Regions from separate parts of the Janthinobacterium sp. SUN100 genome, predicted to be linked through region 2. Evidence: predicted binding sites of a transcription regulator. Region 2 holds the regulator's gene; the other holds the start of a gene.

Region 1 (7,882 bases), 130 kb from region 2:
CTGCCGGCGATGCGTTCGCGGTAAACCCAGTAATGGGCGTGATCGAGTCCTTCGGCAATGAAATAATCGCGCGCCTGCGACTGCCCCCACCAGCCCGCCTCAATGCGTTCGGCGACGGACACCATTTTCAACGGCGAGCCATAAAACGGCCGGTGTTCGCGCATCAGGAGGGCGATGGGCTGGGCCAGCAGCCAGCCGGGACGGGGCATGCCGGACAAGCCGGGCGGCAAGTCCGGCTGCGCGTTTTGTACGCCTGGCCTGGCCGGCAGCGGCAGCCACTGGTTGGCCGCCTCGGGCCGGTAATCGGCGCGCGGCGCCGCCTGCAAGACATTCTCGGCGCCCAGGCGCGCCACCAGCAATTCCAGCAAGCGCTGGCGCTCCTGCGGCGTGCCGCCCGGCTCGGGAAACAGGGTGTCGCTGGGCGGCGCCATCGGCTGCACCTGCAGCGCTTCCAGGGTGAGGCCGATCACGGGCGCGTCCAGCACCAGCTGCGCCAGGCGTTCCTTGAGCAAGCGCAATAAATGCTCGTCGCGCCAGACGGCCTCGCCCAGGGCCAGGTCGATGACGGTGGGCTGGCGCGCCACCCTGCCCCGCTCGTGCGCCAGCAGCAATTGGATGCGTTCGACGGCGAATTGCCGCGCGCACAACCAGCCCGTCATTTGCTGCAGCAGGCGGCGCGCGCCGAACAGCAGCGCTTCCGCGTGCTCCACGCGGTCGAACAGTTCCAGGCTGGCGCAAAACGTGGGCGGCGCTTCGAGCCACAGGTACAGTTCCGTGCCGTGGCCATGCGCATCGTCGAGCATGTCGAGCAAGGCCCCGCCGCAGCGGCGCTGCAAGCCGGGCCGCGGCAAATGGCGCAACTGCCCCAGGGTGCGGCAGCCGATGCCGTCCAGCCATTCCAGCCAGGGGCGCGCGGGCGGCAGCAAGGCGCATGGCAAGCCGTCGAGACGGCGCACCAGGCTGGCCATGCTCAATGTCCGGCCCCGGCGCGTCCCGGCGCGCGCCAGCAGCCAGGCGCCGCGCGCCGTGGGGGCGCACGACAGCTGGGCCGTGTAGCCCAGCGCGCGCAAGCTGGCCGCAATCTGCCGGCACAGGGCCCGCACGCCGCCGAACAGGCGCAGGCTGGCGCCCGCGTCGACGAGCAGGGTCGCTTCCTCGCCCTGCGCCACCAGCGGCGAATATTGCAGCAGCGCCAGCGCCACCGCTTGCAGCGCCTGCGCCTCCAGTGCCAAAGAGCGCTCGTGCAGGCGCGCCTGCGGCGCCAGCATCAGCGCGCCCGCGCGGCGCATGCCCGGCCGGATGCCCGCCGCCCGCGCCAGCGGCGACACGGCCATCACTTGCTCCTGCTCCAGCACCACGCCGAGAAGGTCAGACGACCAGCGCGGGCAAAACACTTCGAACGGGAGCCGGGGCAGGTACAGGCCGATCCAGAGTCGCATGGCGTAGCAGTAATGAAGGAGGTTGCAGGGGCAGGAACAAGGGCGCGTCGCGCTGCGGTCCCCGGCGCTTGATGAAGCCGATCTCGATGCCGCCGGCGGCCGGGCGCACGGACAGGCGCAGCGGCGCCGGCGACGCATCCTGCGCGCCGTGCAAGGGGCGCAGCATGCAGAACAGGGTGTTGCCGGACTGCGCGGCCAGGTGCAGGCGGCGCAGGCTGTCGGCGCGCACGTGCGGCTGCCAGAACAGCAAGGCGCCGCACGTGCCGCTGCGCAAGATGTTTTCTGCCGCCCACAGGGCATCCTTGCTGCCGGCGCTCTTGAGCCACAGCAGTTGCGACGGCGCCAGCCCATGCGCGGCCAGGGCCAGCGCCTGCGGCGGGTGGGGCGGCTGCAGCAGCACGATGGGCAAACCCGGCAGTTGCGCCAGCGCGGGCGCCAGCAGCCGCACTTCGCCGCTGCCCGGCTGCTGCACCAGCAGATCGATGAGGCTGCCGCAGGGCCAGCCGCCGCCGGGCAGTTGCGCGGACAGGGCGGCAAAGCCCGTGTCCAGGCAGCGCGTGGCGCCCTGCCCCAGCTGCGATGCGCGCCACAGGGACGGGTGCAAGGCTTCCGGCGAGGCCATCAATTGGGAATGTTGCATAATTGAATATGAAGATGGATACTGTATGCATATACAGTACTATCCAGTCCCCCTTTTGGCAAGGCATATCTGCGCATCCCCATCCGGGGGCCGTCCCGCGACGTCCGAAAAACACCGTTTTTCACATCGATTGCTGTACCATAAGCACTCTCCTTACCGCTCGGCAATGCACCGGGCGGCTTCCTCCGTCCATAAGGAAACGCATTTGACCACCATCCAACTCATCAGCGCCATCGTCTTCGGCCTCGCGCTCATCCACACCTTCGCCGCCAAGTCGTTTGAAACATTATCGCGGCGCCATCCCCGCCATGCGGGCTTGCTGCATTTGCTGGGCGAAGTGGAAGTCGTGTTCGGCTTCTGGGCTTTCATTTTGATCATCATCATGGCCTTTGTCTCGGGCGGCGATGCGGCCATCGAGTATGCCGAGTCGCGCCATTACACGGAGCCGCTGTTCGTCTTTGTCGTCATGGTCGTGGCCGCCTCACGCCCCGTGCTCGACGCCGTGCAGCGCCTATTGAAAGGCGTGGCGCGCGTGATGCCGCTGCGCACGGAACTGGCCCTCGTCTGGCTGGGCCTGGCGCTCGTGCCCCTGACGGGCTCCCTGATCACGGAACCGGCCGCCATGACCCTGGCCGCGCTGATGCTGGCGCCGCAAATCTTCCGCCCGGGCATCCCTGAATGGCTGAAATACGGCGCGCTGGGTGTGCTCTTCGTCAACGTTTCCATCGGCGGCACCCTCACCTCGTACGCGGCGCCGCCCGTGCTGATGGTGGCCACCACGTGGAACTGGGACAGCGCCTACATGGCCACCCACTTCGGCTGGAAGGCCGCCATCGCCGTGCTGGTCAACGCCACGGGCGTGAGCATATTGCTGCGCAAATATCTGCATAGCAACACCTCCGACATCAAGCCGAAGGCTGGCGAAGTGGAAGCACCGAAAGTGCCGCTGGCCGTCAGCCTGGTGCACATGATCGTGCTGGCCGGCGTCGTCACCCTGGCGCACCATCCCGTGCTGTTCATCGGCCTGTTCCTGTTCTTCCTCGGCTTCGTGCAGGCGTATGAGCGCTATCAAAGCCCGCTGATCCTCAAGGAAGGCTTGCTGGTCGGCTTCTTCCTCGGTGGCCTGGTGGTGCTGGGCGGCATGCAGCAATGGTGGCTGCAGCCCATCGTTTCCAGCCTGAAACCGCTGGCCCTGTTCTTCGGCGCCCTGGGCTTGACGGCGATTACCGACAATGCGGCCCTCACCTACCTCGGTTCGCTGATCGTCGGCATGACGGACGAAGCGAAATACATGCTGATGGCCGGCGCCGTGGCCGGTGGCGGCCTGACCGTCATCGCCAATGCGCCGAACCCGGCCGGCGTGGCCCTGCTGCGCCGCGGCTTCAAGGATGAATCGATCGGCGCCGTCGGCCTGCTGGCGGGCGCCCTGCTGCCGACGGCCGTGGCGGGCCTGGCCTTCCTGGCCCTGTAAAACACTACACGGGGCGGCTGCCGGCCGCCCCTGTTCTCCCTCGTTTTCCCTCCTCAGTTACCTTCCTCAGTTTCCTTCATACACGAGGAAATGCAGCCGGTCATAGAACAGGCTGTAGGCATAGTCGAACGTGCCCACGCTGCGAAAACCCTTGTGCAGATACACTTGCAGCGCTTCGCTCTTTTCCCACACCGTCAAGGTGATGCGCGCGCAGCCCTTGCGGCTGGACAGGTCGCGGATTTCGTGGAACATTTGCCGGAACAGGCCCTGCCCCCGGTATTTTTCGTCGATGGCCAAACTGCTGACGAAACAGTCGTCGGCGCGCGCATGCGCGAGCACGAAGGCGTCATACGCATCGTCGAGCGCCTTCATGTCATCGCGGTAATACGAGACGGCGCCGCAAGCCTGGAACTCGTCCATCGTCGCGGCCGTAAAGAAGCCGATGAAACGCCCGTCCTCGTCATGCAGGCCGTGGATGTGCGCCAGATACGGGTCGATGTTCTGCCGCCGCTGCAATTCGACGAACTGCAGATTGAGTTTATTGCCGAACGAACAGTATTCCAGGTAGCTGGTGGCAAACAGCAATTTGGCCATGCGGTTCTTCGCCTCGTCGCCCAGCAACTCGCCCGGCACCAGCGTGAGCGGCGCATGCGACAGCAGGCCCGCCTGAGCCTGAACTTCGTCGCCGGACGGGGCGGTATCGCCGGCGGCCGGCATGCGGCTGCCGTGGCGGCCCACGGTGGGGCGCCAAAAGTTGCCGGCGGCAATATGCTGCGAACGATGGGCCAGCAGGTAACGGCAAAAAACGTCATTCACGCGATCGAGCTGCGGATCGTCCGACAGCACCGAGTAATAGTGGAAATGCTCGATATCCGCCCGCAATTGGGCAGCATACGCCATGCGCGGCACTTCCTCGATATCGAACACGTCGACGATATTGGGCAAGATCAAAGGATCGTCGAGTTGCCAGCCGATTTCGTCGAGCCGCGCCACGCAGCGCGCATACGCGCGCCGTTCCTCGTCGCTCAAGGGGATGTGCATGTCGGTAATGATATCGTCCAGCAAGCGCATGCCGCGGATGCCGCCCGCCACCGCTTCCCGCGCGCCGTCATACAGCACGCAGTAGCGCTGGTAAAACTCGGCATGGCTGAGCAGGGTCACGCCCAGGTTTTTCTTCCATTCGGCATAAAACTGGCCGAACAGCCGCGCCTCGAATTGCGGGCAGGAACGGGGAATCTGCTGGTCGATGTCCGCATACGCGCGGTTCACATTGCGCTGGATCACACGCAGCGCCGCATCGTTCTTCTTGGCGATCAGCATGCCCGTTTCATCGAGAAACAGATTCATCCAGCTGACGTGCCGGCGCTCTTCGCTGTCATCATCCATGCGCTGGAAATAATCGGGCACTTCCGGCTTCATCAGGAAAATCGTCGCCGGATTGTGCGGGATCGTATCGACATCCATATACAGGCCGCCGTATTCGCACATGATGAGGATGCGGAAATAATCGGACAAGGTGGCGAAATAGCGCTGCGTATGCAGGGTATCGAGGATATCGAAGCGGGCCGGCGCGAAGTCCAGCGCCAGCGCGCGCAGCGAATTGATATGCAGGGTCGTGCCGCCGATGTCGTAGCGGCCTATCGTGTAGCGCCCGGCGCCGCCCGTGGGGCTGAAGCGCTCGTCATCGCGCAGCTGCTGCGCATCCCACACCCACAGGATGGAAACATACGGCGCGCCGCCGTTGCAGCGCACGTCGTCGAGCGCCGCGCCCCACTGCTGGATCGCCTCGCAGGCGATGGCCGGCAGGGGTCCGCCCATCCAGATGCGGTGCAGGTAGCGCTCGTCCTCGCCGAGCGCGCGCGTGGGGATGCAGCTGAGCGAGGAACAGCTTGCCGCATTGAAATGGTTGAAGTTCAGGGCGACGAAGCTGCGCAGGGCGGCGATGCCCGCCTGGTGCTCCGCGGCCAATTGCTCCAGGTCGCTGCCAGCCGGCCTGACATCGGCCAGGGTGATGTAATCGAGTTTCAGCCGGTTGATGCGAAACTCGTATTCCAGGTTGAAAATCTTTGCTTGATCGTGTTTCGAGGCCAGGTCATCTATTTTCATGGGCGCACCATTTTCCGCAGGAGAGTGTCAATAAACGTCGCAGGAGATAAAACAAGGTCGACAACATGCGCATCGTTGCGCCATCAGTGCCGGGCGAGCAGCACCTCGCTTTCCCGGCGCCCCGCCATGCCCCGTGTAAACAGCAGCAGGCAGGCCGTGATGACCACGATGACGGGGATATTCAGCAGCGCATACGTTTCCAGCGCATAGCCGAAGCGCTGGCACAGCACGTTGTACAGCTGCAGCCAGGCGGACAGATAAATGCAGTACAGCAAGCTCATGGCGGCCGTCGTCAAGGTCATCGATTCCTTGCTGGCCGTGATCGCGCTGCGGATCAGGGCGCCGTTGAACAGGCCGAAGCCGATGGAATAGACAAACATGCAGGCCGCAAACACGTCGACGTGATGGCGGCCTGCACCGGCGCCCAGCATGCCGGCGGCCGCGATCAGCCCGCCCAGGCGCAGCAGGGACACGAGGGGGAAATCCTGGCGCAGGCGCTGGATGGCGATGCTGCTGAGAACGAAACCGGACAAGATCACGCATTGCAGCGCGATATACGTGGCGTAGGAGGCGCCCATTTCCTGCAGCACGAAGAGGGGCGAAAAGCCGATCCAGGCCGTCAGGGGCACGGTGGCCAGCCCGGCCGTGAACATGCCGAACATGAAGCGCCGATTGCTGAAAATGGCGCCATAGCTGCGCGCGATGGCGCCCAGGTCCAGCCGAGCGACCGGCGCCGGCGTGCGCGGCATGGTCTTGCACAGGCCCAGCAAGGACAGCAGCGCCAGCAGGCCGGAGAGGAAAAACACGTAGCGCCAGTCCAGCCGGCTGATGATGGCGCTGCCGAGGATGGGGCCGGCCAGGGGCGCGAGGATGGTGGTGCTCGACAGAATGCTGCTCAGCTTGACGGCCGCCATGTCGTCGAACAGTTCATGGATCATGGCATAGCCGACGAAGATGAAGCAGCAGCCCATGCCCTGGATGAAACGCGCGACGAGAAATTGCTCGATCGAAGCGGTCAATGGCACCGCCAGGGTGGCCAGCAGGAACAAGGTATTGCCGGTCAACACGAGCTTGCGCTTGCCGATGGCGTCGGCCAGGGGCCCCAGGAATATCTGCAGGGAACTGCCGCCCAGCAGATACAGGCTCAGGGACAAGGGGACGAATTTCGCCTCCGCCTGGAACTCGCCGACGATGCCCAGCATGGCCGGCATGATCATGTCGTTCGACAGATAGATATTCAGTTCAAAGACGAGGAAAAACGCAAAAAACCACAGCAACTGCTTGGACTTGATGGACATGGCGCGTTCCGTAACGTGGGTGGCTGCCGTCAGTGCGTACCGGCTGTCGGGGCATGGGACGGCGGACACGGCTTCACTGAAAACGTGTACCAATTGTATACCAGTTAGTATTTTTAGCGCCTGTTTTTGTGATTTTTAAATACCGCAGCAATACCACTTGAGAAGAATCCCTGCTACTGCGGCATTGGAAATTGGCGCTGGAAAGGGCGCGTCCGGCGTGCCGGCGCGCGGCAGCGGTCCTGCGGGAGAAAGGAAAGCGATGCGTACCAGTGCCTGCGCACCATTGCGGCGCGCGGCACGGCGGCTTATCGGCGGCGGTGGCTGGCGAAGAAATCGAGCAGCATCTTGCTGGCGTCGGGCTTGGCCTTGTCGTTGAACGGCAGGCTGGCGTCGCCGCCGCTCCAGGCGTGCTCGAGGTGCTCGACCTGCGCCACGCGCAGCAGCACCTGCTTGTCCACCTGATAATCGTGCAGCCCATACGCATGGGCCGGATTGCGCCCGCCCGCCGCGCCGCCAGGCAGGCGCTGCGCCGTCACCACGGTATCGACCGGCAAGCGGTTGACGCGCACGCTCTGGCGCACCAGCTGCGTCTGGTTGATGGGCCGCACCACCTTGTCAGCCAGCCCTTGCAGCAGGATGGTGGGCAGGCGGGGAAACGCGGGCTGGCGCGCCAGCACTTCATCGATGGCCGCGTCGGCGCGGGCGGCCGCGCCATGCTGCATCACGCCCAACGCGCCGATCAGGTTATGCCCGGCGCCAAACACGGGCCCGGAATGCAGGCCCAGCGCGGCAAACAGCTGCGGATGGTTCAGGGCCACGATATGCGCCATGCCGGCGCCGGCGGAAATGCCGCAGATATAGATGCGCGCGCGGTCAATCGCATAGCGGGCTGCCACCTGCTCGATGGCGCCGACGATCAGGCGCACGT
Region 2 (7,882 bases):
CAGTTGAAGCTGGAAATGTTCAAGAACGACCGCCGCCACATCAATACCGATTCCGATTCGGAAGTGCTGCTCAACGTGCTGGCGCATGAAATCCAGGAAGCGACGACGGGCCTGAATCTGGACCCGGAAGCCATCTTCAAGGCCGTCACCGTGCTGAACCGCCGCGTCAAGGGCGGCTACGCTGCCGTGGCGCAGATCGCCGGCGTGGGCTTGCTGGCCTTCCGCGACCCGCATGGCATCCGTCCGCTGTGCCTGGGCATCAATGAAACGGAGCAGGGTCCCGAATACCTGATCGCTTCCGAATCCGTGGCCCTGGAAGGCATGGGCTTCCGTTTCGTGCGCGATATCGGTCCCGGCGAAGCCGTCTTCATCGATGCTGACAAGCAATTGCACAGCGCCCAGTGCGCCGACAATGCCAGCCTGAACCCGTGCGTATTCGAATTCGTCTACCTGGCCCGTCCCGATTCCGTCATCGACGGCGCCTCCGTGTACGCCACGCGCCTGAAAATGGGCGAGTACCTGGCCGAAAAGATCCGCGCTGAATTGCCTGGCGTACATATCGACGTGGTCATGCCGATTCCCGATTCCTCGCGTCCGGCCGCCATCCAGCTGGCCATGGCGCTGAACATCGAGTACCGCGAAGGCTTCATCAAGAACCGCTACATCGGCCGCACCTTCATCATGCCGGGCCAGGCGGCGCGCAAGAAATCCGTGCGCCAGAAGCTCAACGCGATTCCGTCCGAATTCAAGGATAAAGTGGTGCTGCTGGTCGACGATTCCATCGTGCGCGGCACCACCAGCCGTGAAATCGTGCAGATGGCGCGTGAAGCGGGCGCGACGAAGGTCATCTTCGCTTCGGCCGCGCCGCCGGTGATCTACCCGAACGTGTATGGCATCGACATGCCGACGCGCGACGAACTGATCGCCTACGGCCGCACGACGGAAGAAGTGTGCCGTGAAATCACGGCCGATTACCTCGTGTACCAGGATATCGGCGCGCTGAAACAGGCTATCGCCGACGTCAACCCGGCCCTGACCAACTTCGAGGCTTCGTGCTTCGATGGCGTGTACGTGACGGGCGACGTGTCGCAGGAATACCTGGACCGCCTGGAATATGCGCGTCACCATCCGAAGGCGGCAGCGCCCGAAGATACGCCGCGTTCCCAGCTGAACCTGAACCTGGCGACAACAGAAGCATAAGTAAGCTGCCCGGCCGATGCCGGGCATTTTTTTCTCCGCGATCATGAACGATAAAAAAAACTACGGCTTTACCACCACCATCCTGCATAACGATCGCCGCAAGGGCATCGAACATGGCTCCCTGCACAAGCCCGTGCACACTTCCGTTGCCTTTGGTTACGCCGATGCGCGCCAGCTCGCTTCCGTGTTCCAGGGCAAGGAACCGGGTTTTCGCTATGGCCGCCAGGGCAACCCGACCGTTTCCGCGCTGGAAGACAAGGTCAACAAGATGGAAGACGGCGTGGCGACCCTGTGCTTCGCCACCGGCATGGGCGCCATCGGTGCCGTGGTGCAATCCTTGCTGCGCGCGGGCGACCATGTCGTATCGTCGGCCTTTTTGTTTGGCAATACCAACAGCCTGTGGCAAACGGTGACGGGGCAGGGCATCGCCGTGTCGTTCGTTGACGCCACCGACGTGGCCAATGTGGCTGCCGCCATCACGCCGGCCACGCGGATTGTTTTCGTGGAAACTATTGCGAATCCGCGCACGCAGATCGCCGACCTGAAGAAGATCGGTGACTTGTGCCGCGAGAAGGGCATCCTGTACATCGTCGACAATACGATGACGACGCCATACTTGTTCCGTCCCAAAGCCGTGGGCGCGGGCCTGGTGGTCAATGCCTTGACGAAATCCATCGGCGGCCACGGCAATGCGCTGGGCGGCAGCTTGACGGATACGGGCGTGTTCGACTGGGCGCAGTATCCGAACATCTTCGAGAATTACAAGAAGGCGGCGCCCGCGCAGTGGGGCATCGCGCAAATCCGCGCCAAGGCCTTGCGCGACTTTGGCGCCTCCCTGGGGCCGGAAGCGGCGCACCATATCGCCGTCGGCGCGGAAACCATGGCCTTGCGCATGGACCGCACCTGTTCGAACGCCCTGGCGCTGGCCACCATGCTGGCCGCCGACCCGAGAGTGGCGGCCGTGCATTACCCGGGCCTGGCGTCGCACCCGCAGCACGCGCTGGCGACGGACTTGTTCCGCAGCTATGGCTCGCTGTTCAGCTTTGAATTAAAGGACGGCATCGACTGCTTCGATTTCCTCAATCGTCTCAATCTTGCCATTCCAGCGAGCAATCTCGGCGACACGCGCACCCTCGTCATTCCCGTCGCCCACACGATTTTCTATGAGATGGGTGCCGAGCGGCGCGCCAGCATGGGCATCGCCGAGTCGCTGATCCGCGTCTCCGTCGGCATCGAGGATGAGGCCGATTTGCTGGACGACTTCAAAAACGCGCTGGACGCCTAAACAGCCGCGCAGCATGTAGAAAGGGCCGCAACAGTCATGCTGTTGCGGCCCTTTCTTTAGCTGCAGTGATTTAATGCCAGCTGCGCATCAGGCCGACAGCCAGCCCTTCCAGTGCAAACTCATCTTCCGGCGACACGGTAATCACCTTGAAGTCCGGGTTTTCCGGTAGCAATTCGATGACGGAACCCGTCTTCTTGTAGCGCTTGACGGTGACTTCGTCGCCGATGCGGGCCACGACGATCTGGCCATTCTTGGCGCTGTCGACCTTCTTGACAGCCAATAAATCGCCATCCATGATGCCGGCGTCGCGCATGGACCAGCCGCGCACCTTCAGCAGGAAGTCGGGCTTGGCCGAAAACAGGGCCGGGTCCACGTTGTAGCTCGCTTCCAGGTTTTCCTGCGCCAGGATGGGCGAACCGGCCGCTACCCGGCCGATCAGGGGCAGCGACATCAGCAGCGCTGCCGGCACCTTCGATGGCAGCGCTTCGGCGGCGGCGCCAATCAGGCGGATGCCGCGCGAGGTGCCGGGCGAAATCTCGATCGCGCCCTTGCGGGCCAGGGCCTGCAAATGCTCTTCGGCCGCGTTGGCCGATTTGAAACCCAGTTCATTGGCGATTTCGGCACGGGTGGGAGGGAAGCCCGTGTTTTCAATCGCGTCCTTGATCAGGTTCAGGATTTGTTCTTGTCGTGCTGTCAGCTTGATCATGAGCGGTGGGTGCATACTAAAATGCTGTCTATATGAACAGTCTGTATTTTTGTACAGTATCGCCCACTATGCAAGGGGATTTCCGTGTTTTGGGCGAATTTCGCAAGAAATACTTGTCCACGGGCGGAAAGCACGGTGGCGCGCGGGCTTTTCGGGCCCATGTGGAAGGAATGATTGAAACGTTTGCAAAAGGCGGTTATAATCTTCGGCTGACCTTCCCACACCCGTCTTGACGCCGGGGTGGGCGATTATCAATCCGACCTGAAGGAGTTTGCATGCGTCATTATGAAATAGTCTTTATCGTCCATCCGGACCAAAGCGAGCAAGTGCCCGCGATGATCGAACGCTACAAAGCCAGCGTAACCACCCGCGGCGGTTCGGTTCACCGCGTGGAAGATTGGGGCCGCCGTCAAATGGCTTACTCGATCCAAAAGCTGCCTAAAGCACACTACATCTGCCTGAACATCGAATGCGACAACGAGACCCTGGTCGAGTTGGAAACAGCATTCAAATTCAATGATGCCGTGTTGCGTCACCTGACCGTTAAAATGAAGAAAGCTGAAACAGCTCCTTCGCCGATGATGAAATCGGTACAACGCGAAGACGCGGCCAAAAGCCACCGCACCGAAGCACCAGCAGCCGCTCCAGCCGCAGCAGCAGCTTAATTCTTGACCAGGATCGTGCGCTGAACCAGCTACAAGTAACCGCCATCATTGCTGAGCGCGAAATATTGCGCTATACCCCGGCAGGGCTGCCGATTGTGAATGCAGTATTGCAACACAGTTCGCAGCAGATGGAAGCAGGGATTGCCCGTTTGACCGAGTTTGATGTTGCCGCGCTAGCCGCTGGCGAAATCTCAGGCCGGTTCAGCCAGGCAAGCTTGGGCGGGGTGTATCAGTTCACGGGTTTCCTGGCCAGGAAGAGCCGCAACAGCAAGAGTTTGGTGTTTCACATCATTGATTTTAGTGCAGTCAATTCTGACTAGCGCATTTTAGATACAGGAGCCTGACATGGCATTCGGTAAAAAGTTCGACAAAAATAAGCTCAAGCTTAAAGAAAAACGCAAACAGCAAAACCCGTTGTTCAAACGCAAGAAGTTCTGCCGCTTCACCGCAGCTCACGTTGAGCAAGTCGACTACAAAGACGTCGACACGCTGAAAGACTTCGTCCAAGAAAACGGCAAGATCATGCCAGCACGCCTGACCGGTACCAAAGCGCACTACCAGCGCCAAGTTGACACCGCAATCAAGCGCGCTCGCTTCCTCGCGCTGCTGCCATACACCGATCTGCACCACGCTTAATCGGTCAGATATTCCTGGAGAAGAACTATGCAAATCATTCTGTTAGAAAAAGTTGTTAACGTCGGTAACCTCGGCGAAGTCGTCAAAGTCAAAGACGGTTACGCACGTAACTTCCTGATCCCGCAACGCCTGGCACGTCGTGCTACGGCAACCGCTGTGGCTGAATTCGAAGTCAAGCGCGCCGAACTGGAAAAAGCTGCTGCCGCTAAACTGGCCGCATCGCAAGCCCAGGGCGAAAAACTGAGCGGCCTGACCGTTCAAGTTGCTCAAAAAGCTGGTGTTGATGGCCGTCTGTTCGGTTCCGTCACCAACTTCGACATCGCTGAAGCGCTGACCAAGCAAGGTTTTGCTGTTGAAAAAGCACAAATCCGTATGCCTACCGGCCCGCTGAAGATCGTTGGCGAGCACAACGTTTCGGTTGCTCTGCATACCGACGTGGTTGTGGAAGTTGTTATCGCTGTCGTTCCAGACGCGAACGCGTAATCGTCTGCGGGCCTGGCCCGCAAGCGTTGCCGCACTATGAAAAGCCGGGTTCGCCCGGCTTTTTTGTGGCCTTTTTTTCGCTCAATTTCAGCCCTTTATTTTTGCCAGCACGCCGAAGCGGGTATAATTCGCGCCATGAACGCCCCCTCTGATCCGCAACTGGATTCCCTCCGTATTCCGCCGCATTCGATCGAAGCAGAACAATCCGTTATCGGTGGTCTGCTGCGCGACAATGCCGCATATGACCGCATCGCCGACTTCATGCATGCGGAGGATTTCTATCGCTATGACCATCGCATCATCTTCGAGCAAATCGTCAAGATGGTTAACGCTTCCAAGCCAGCCGATGTCATTACTGTTTTTGAAACCCTGACCCAGCTCGGCAAGGCCGATGATGTGGGCGGACTCGCTTACCTGAACGCCATGGCGCAAAACACGCCATCGGCCGCGAACATCCGGCGCTACGCCGAGATCGTGCGCGACCGCGGCGTGCTGCGTAAACTCATTACCGTCGCCGACGATATCTCCGGCACGGCCTTCAGCCCGCAGGGCAAGGAAGTCAAGCAGATGCTTGACGAGGCCGAATCGAAGATTTTCGCCATCGCCGAAGAGGGCGCGCGCGGCGCCCAGGGCTGGACCGCCATCCAGCCCCTGCTGACGCAGGTGGTCGAGCGCATCGACGAACTGTACAGCCGCGACAACCAGAGTGAAATCACGGGCGTGCCCACCGGTTTCATCGACCTCGACCGCATGACCTCCGGTCTGCAGCCGGGCGACCTGGTGATCGTGGCAGGACGTCCATCGATGGGCAAGACGGCGTTTTCCGTCAACATCGGCGAAAACGTGGCCATCGACAGCGGCTTGCCCGTGGCCGTGTTCTCGATGGAGATGGGCGGCGCCCAGCTGGCCATGCGTATGCTCGGCTCCGTCGGACAGCTCGACCAGCATCGCCTGCGCACGGGCCGCCTGAACGACGAAGACTGGCCGCGCCTGACGAATGCGATCCAGAAGATGAACGACGCGCAGTTGTACATCGATGAAACGCCGGCCTTGAATTCCATCGAGTTGCGCGCCCGCTCGCGCCGTTTGTCGCGTCAATGCGGCAAGCTGGGTCTGATCATCGTCGATTACTTGCAGCTGATGTCGGCCAATACGCCGGGCGACAACCGCGCCACGGAGATTTCCGAGATTTCACGAGGATTGAAAGGCCTGGCGAAAGAACTCGGTTGCCCCGTGATTGCGCTGTCCCAGCTGAACCGCTCGCTGGAGCAACGCCCGAACAAACGTCCTGTCATGTCCGACTTGCGCGAATCGGGCGCTATTGAGCAGGATGCCGACGTGATCCTGTTCATTTACCGCGACGAGGTGTATAACCCCGACTCGCCGGACAAGGGAACGGCCGAAATCATCATCGGTAAACAACGTAACGGTCCAATCGGCAGCATCCGCCTCACCTTCATGGGGCAGTACACCAAATTTGGCAATTACAGTGGTGGCCTGGCGCTTTACCAAGGCGACTAACACAGCAGCACTGATATTCCATTGGCCGCCCCTTCATCAAAAGGGGTGGCTTTCTGTAGTAAATAACACGACTCAATGCTTAACGGAGAATGACATGTTTGGACGCTTGATGCCCACTGAGGGCAAGTTTTTTGAATTGTTTAACCAGCACGCGGAATTGTGCGTCAAGGGCGCCAAAGAGATGCTCGGCCTGATGACCAATTTCGATGACCTGGAAAACCGCGTGCATGCGATCGAAAGCATCGAGAAACAGGCGGACAAAGTCACCTACGCCACCGTGGAAATGCTGCACAAGACCTTCATCACGCCGATCGACCGCGATGACATCCATCAGCTGATCACGCGCCAGGACGATATCCTCGACCTGCTGGAAGATGCGGCGCAAACCGTCTCGCTGTACGACCTGAAGGCCGTCACGCCGGAAGCCAAGCGCCTGGCCGAACTGGTGCTGGCCTGTACCGAAAAAGTGCGCGACGCCGTCGCCATGCTGCACAACATGGATAACTCGCGCAAGATCGTCGCCATCTGCGAAGAGATCGACCGCCTGGAATCGGACGCCGACCACGTGATGCGCGCCGCCATGTCCAAGCTGTTCCGCGACGAACCGGACGTGCGCAACCTGATCAAGCTGAAAGCGATCTACGAAATTCTGGAAACCGTGACCGACCGTTGCGAAGATGTGTCCAATATTATCGAAGGCATCATCGTCGAAAACGCGTAAGCGTTGGGCCTGTCCTGAACCAGAATCAGAAAAGAAACTACAATGACCATACAAATCAGCATCTACGTGCTAGGCCTGTTGATCGTCCTCGCACTGCTGTTTGACTTCATGAACGGCTTCCACGATGCCGCCAATGCGATCGCCACGGTGGTCTCGACGGGCGTATTGAAACCGCAGACCGCGGTTGCCATGGCCGCCACGTTCAACTTCGTCGCCATCTTCGTGTTCCACCAGCTGACCGTGGCCGCCACGGTGGGAAAGGGAACCATCGACCCGGCGGTGATCGACCAGTACGTGATCTTCGGCGCGCTGATGGGCGCCATCTTCTGGAATTTGTTTACCTGGTACTACGGGATTCCTTCGTCGTCCTCGCATGCGCTGATCGGCGGCCTGGTGGGCGCCGCCGTCGCCAAGTCCGGCACGGGCGCGCTGGTCGCGGCCGGCCTGTGGAAAACGGTGGCCTTCATCGTGATCGCACCGGTGCTGGGCTTTGTATTCGGTTCCATCATGATGCTGCTCGTGTCGTGGATCTTCGTGCGTTCGACGCCGCGCAAGGTCGACAAGTGGTTCCGCCGCCTGCAACTGGTATCGGCGGCAGCCTACAGCCTGGGCCACGGCGGCAACGACGCGCAAAAAACCATCGGCATCATCTGGATGCTGCTGAT

What was found. The regulator LexA, encoded in region 2, represses DNA repair genes until DNA is damaged. The targets are predictions, from matches to a motif close to ACTGTATNNNNATACAGT.
Region 1: a site for LexA is predicted at 2,100-2,117, ahead of imuA (translesion DNA synthesis-associated protein ImuA). Genes of this name have one in related genera too.

Annotation. Positions count from the first base shown of each region.
Region 1 covers NZ_JAPUBU010000001.1:2,254,867-2,262,748, forward strand. The annotation lists gene O0881_RS09910 (DNA polymerase Y family protein) at 1-1,439, opposite strand, end outside; gene imuA (translesion DNA synthesis-associated protein ImuA) at 1,369-2,079, opposite strand; gene O0881_RS09920 (putative Na+/H+ antiporter) at 2,285-3,550, shown strand; gene O0881_RS09925 (GNAT family N-acetyltransferase) at 3,617-5,656, opposite strand; gene O0881_RS09930 (MFS transporter) at 5,740-6,954, opposite strand; gene O0881_RS09935 (PHB depolymerase family esterase) at 7,260-7,882, opposite strand, start outside.
Region 2 covers NZ_JAPUBU010000001.1:2,121,185-2,129,066, reverse strand. The annotation lists gene purF (amidophosphoribosyltransferase) at 1-1,200, shown strand, start outside; gene O0881_RS09360 (cystathionine gamma-synthase family protein) at 1,244-2,485, shown strand; gene lexA (transcriptional repressor LexA) at 2,556-3,191, opposite strand; gene rpsF (30S ribosomal protein S6) at 3,467-3,856, shown strand; gene priB (primosomal replication protein N) at 3,877-4,176, shown strand; gene rpsR (30S ribosomal protein S18) at 4,202-4,492, shown strand; gene rplI (50S ribosomal protein L9) at 4,520-4,975, shown strand; gene O0881_RS09330 (replicative DNA helicase) at 5,111-6,496, shown strand; gene O0881_RS09325 (DUF47 domain-containing protein) at 6,591-7,217, shown strand; gene O0881_RS09320 (inorganic phosphate transporter) at 7,260-7,882, shown strand, end outside.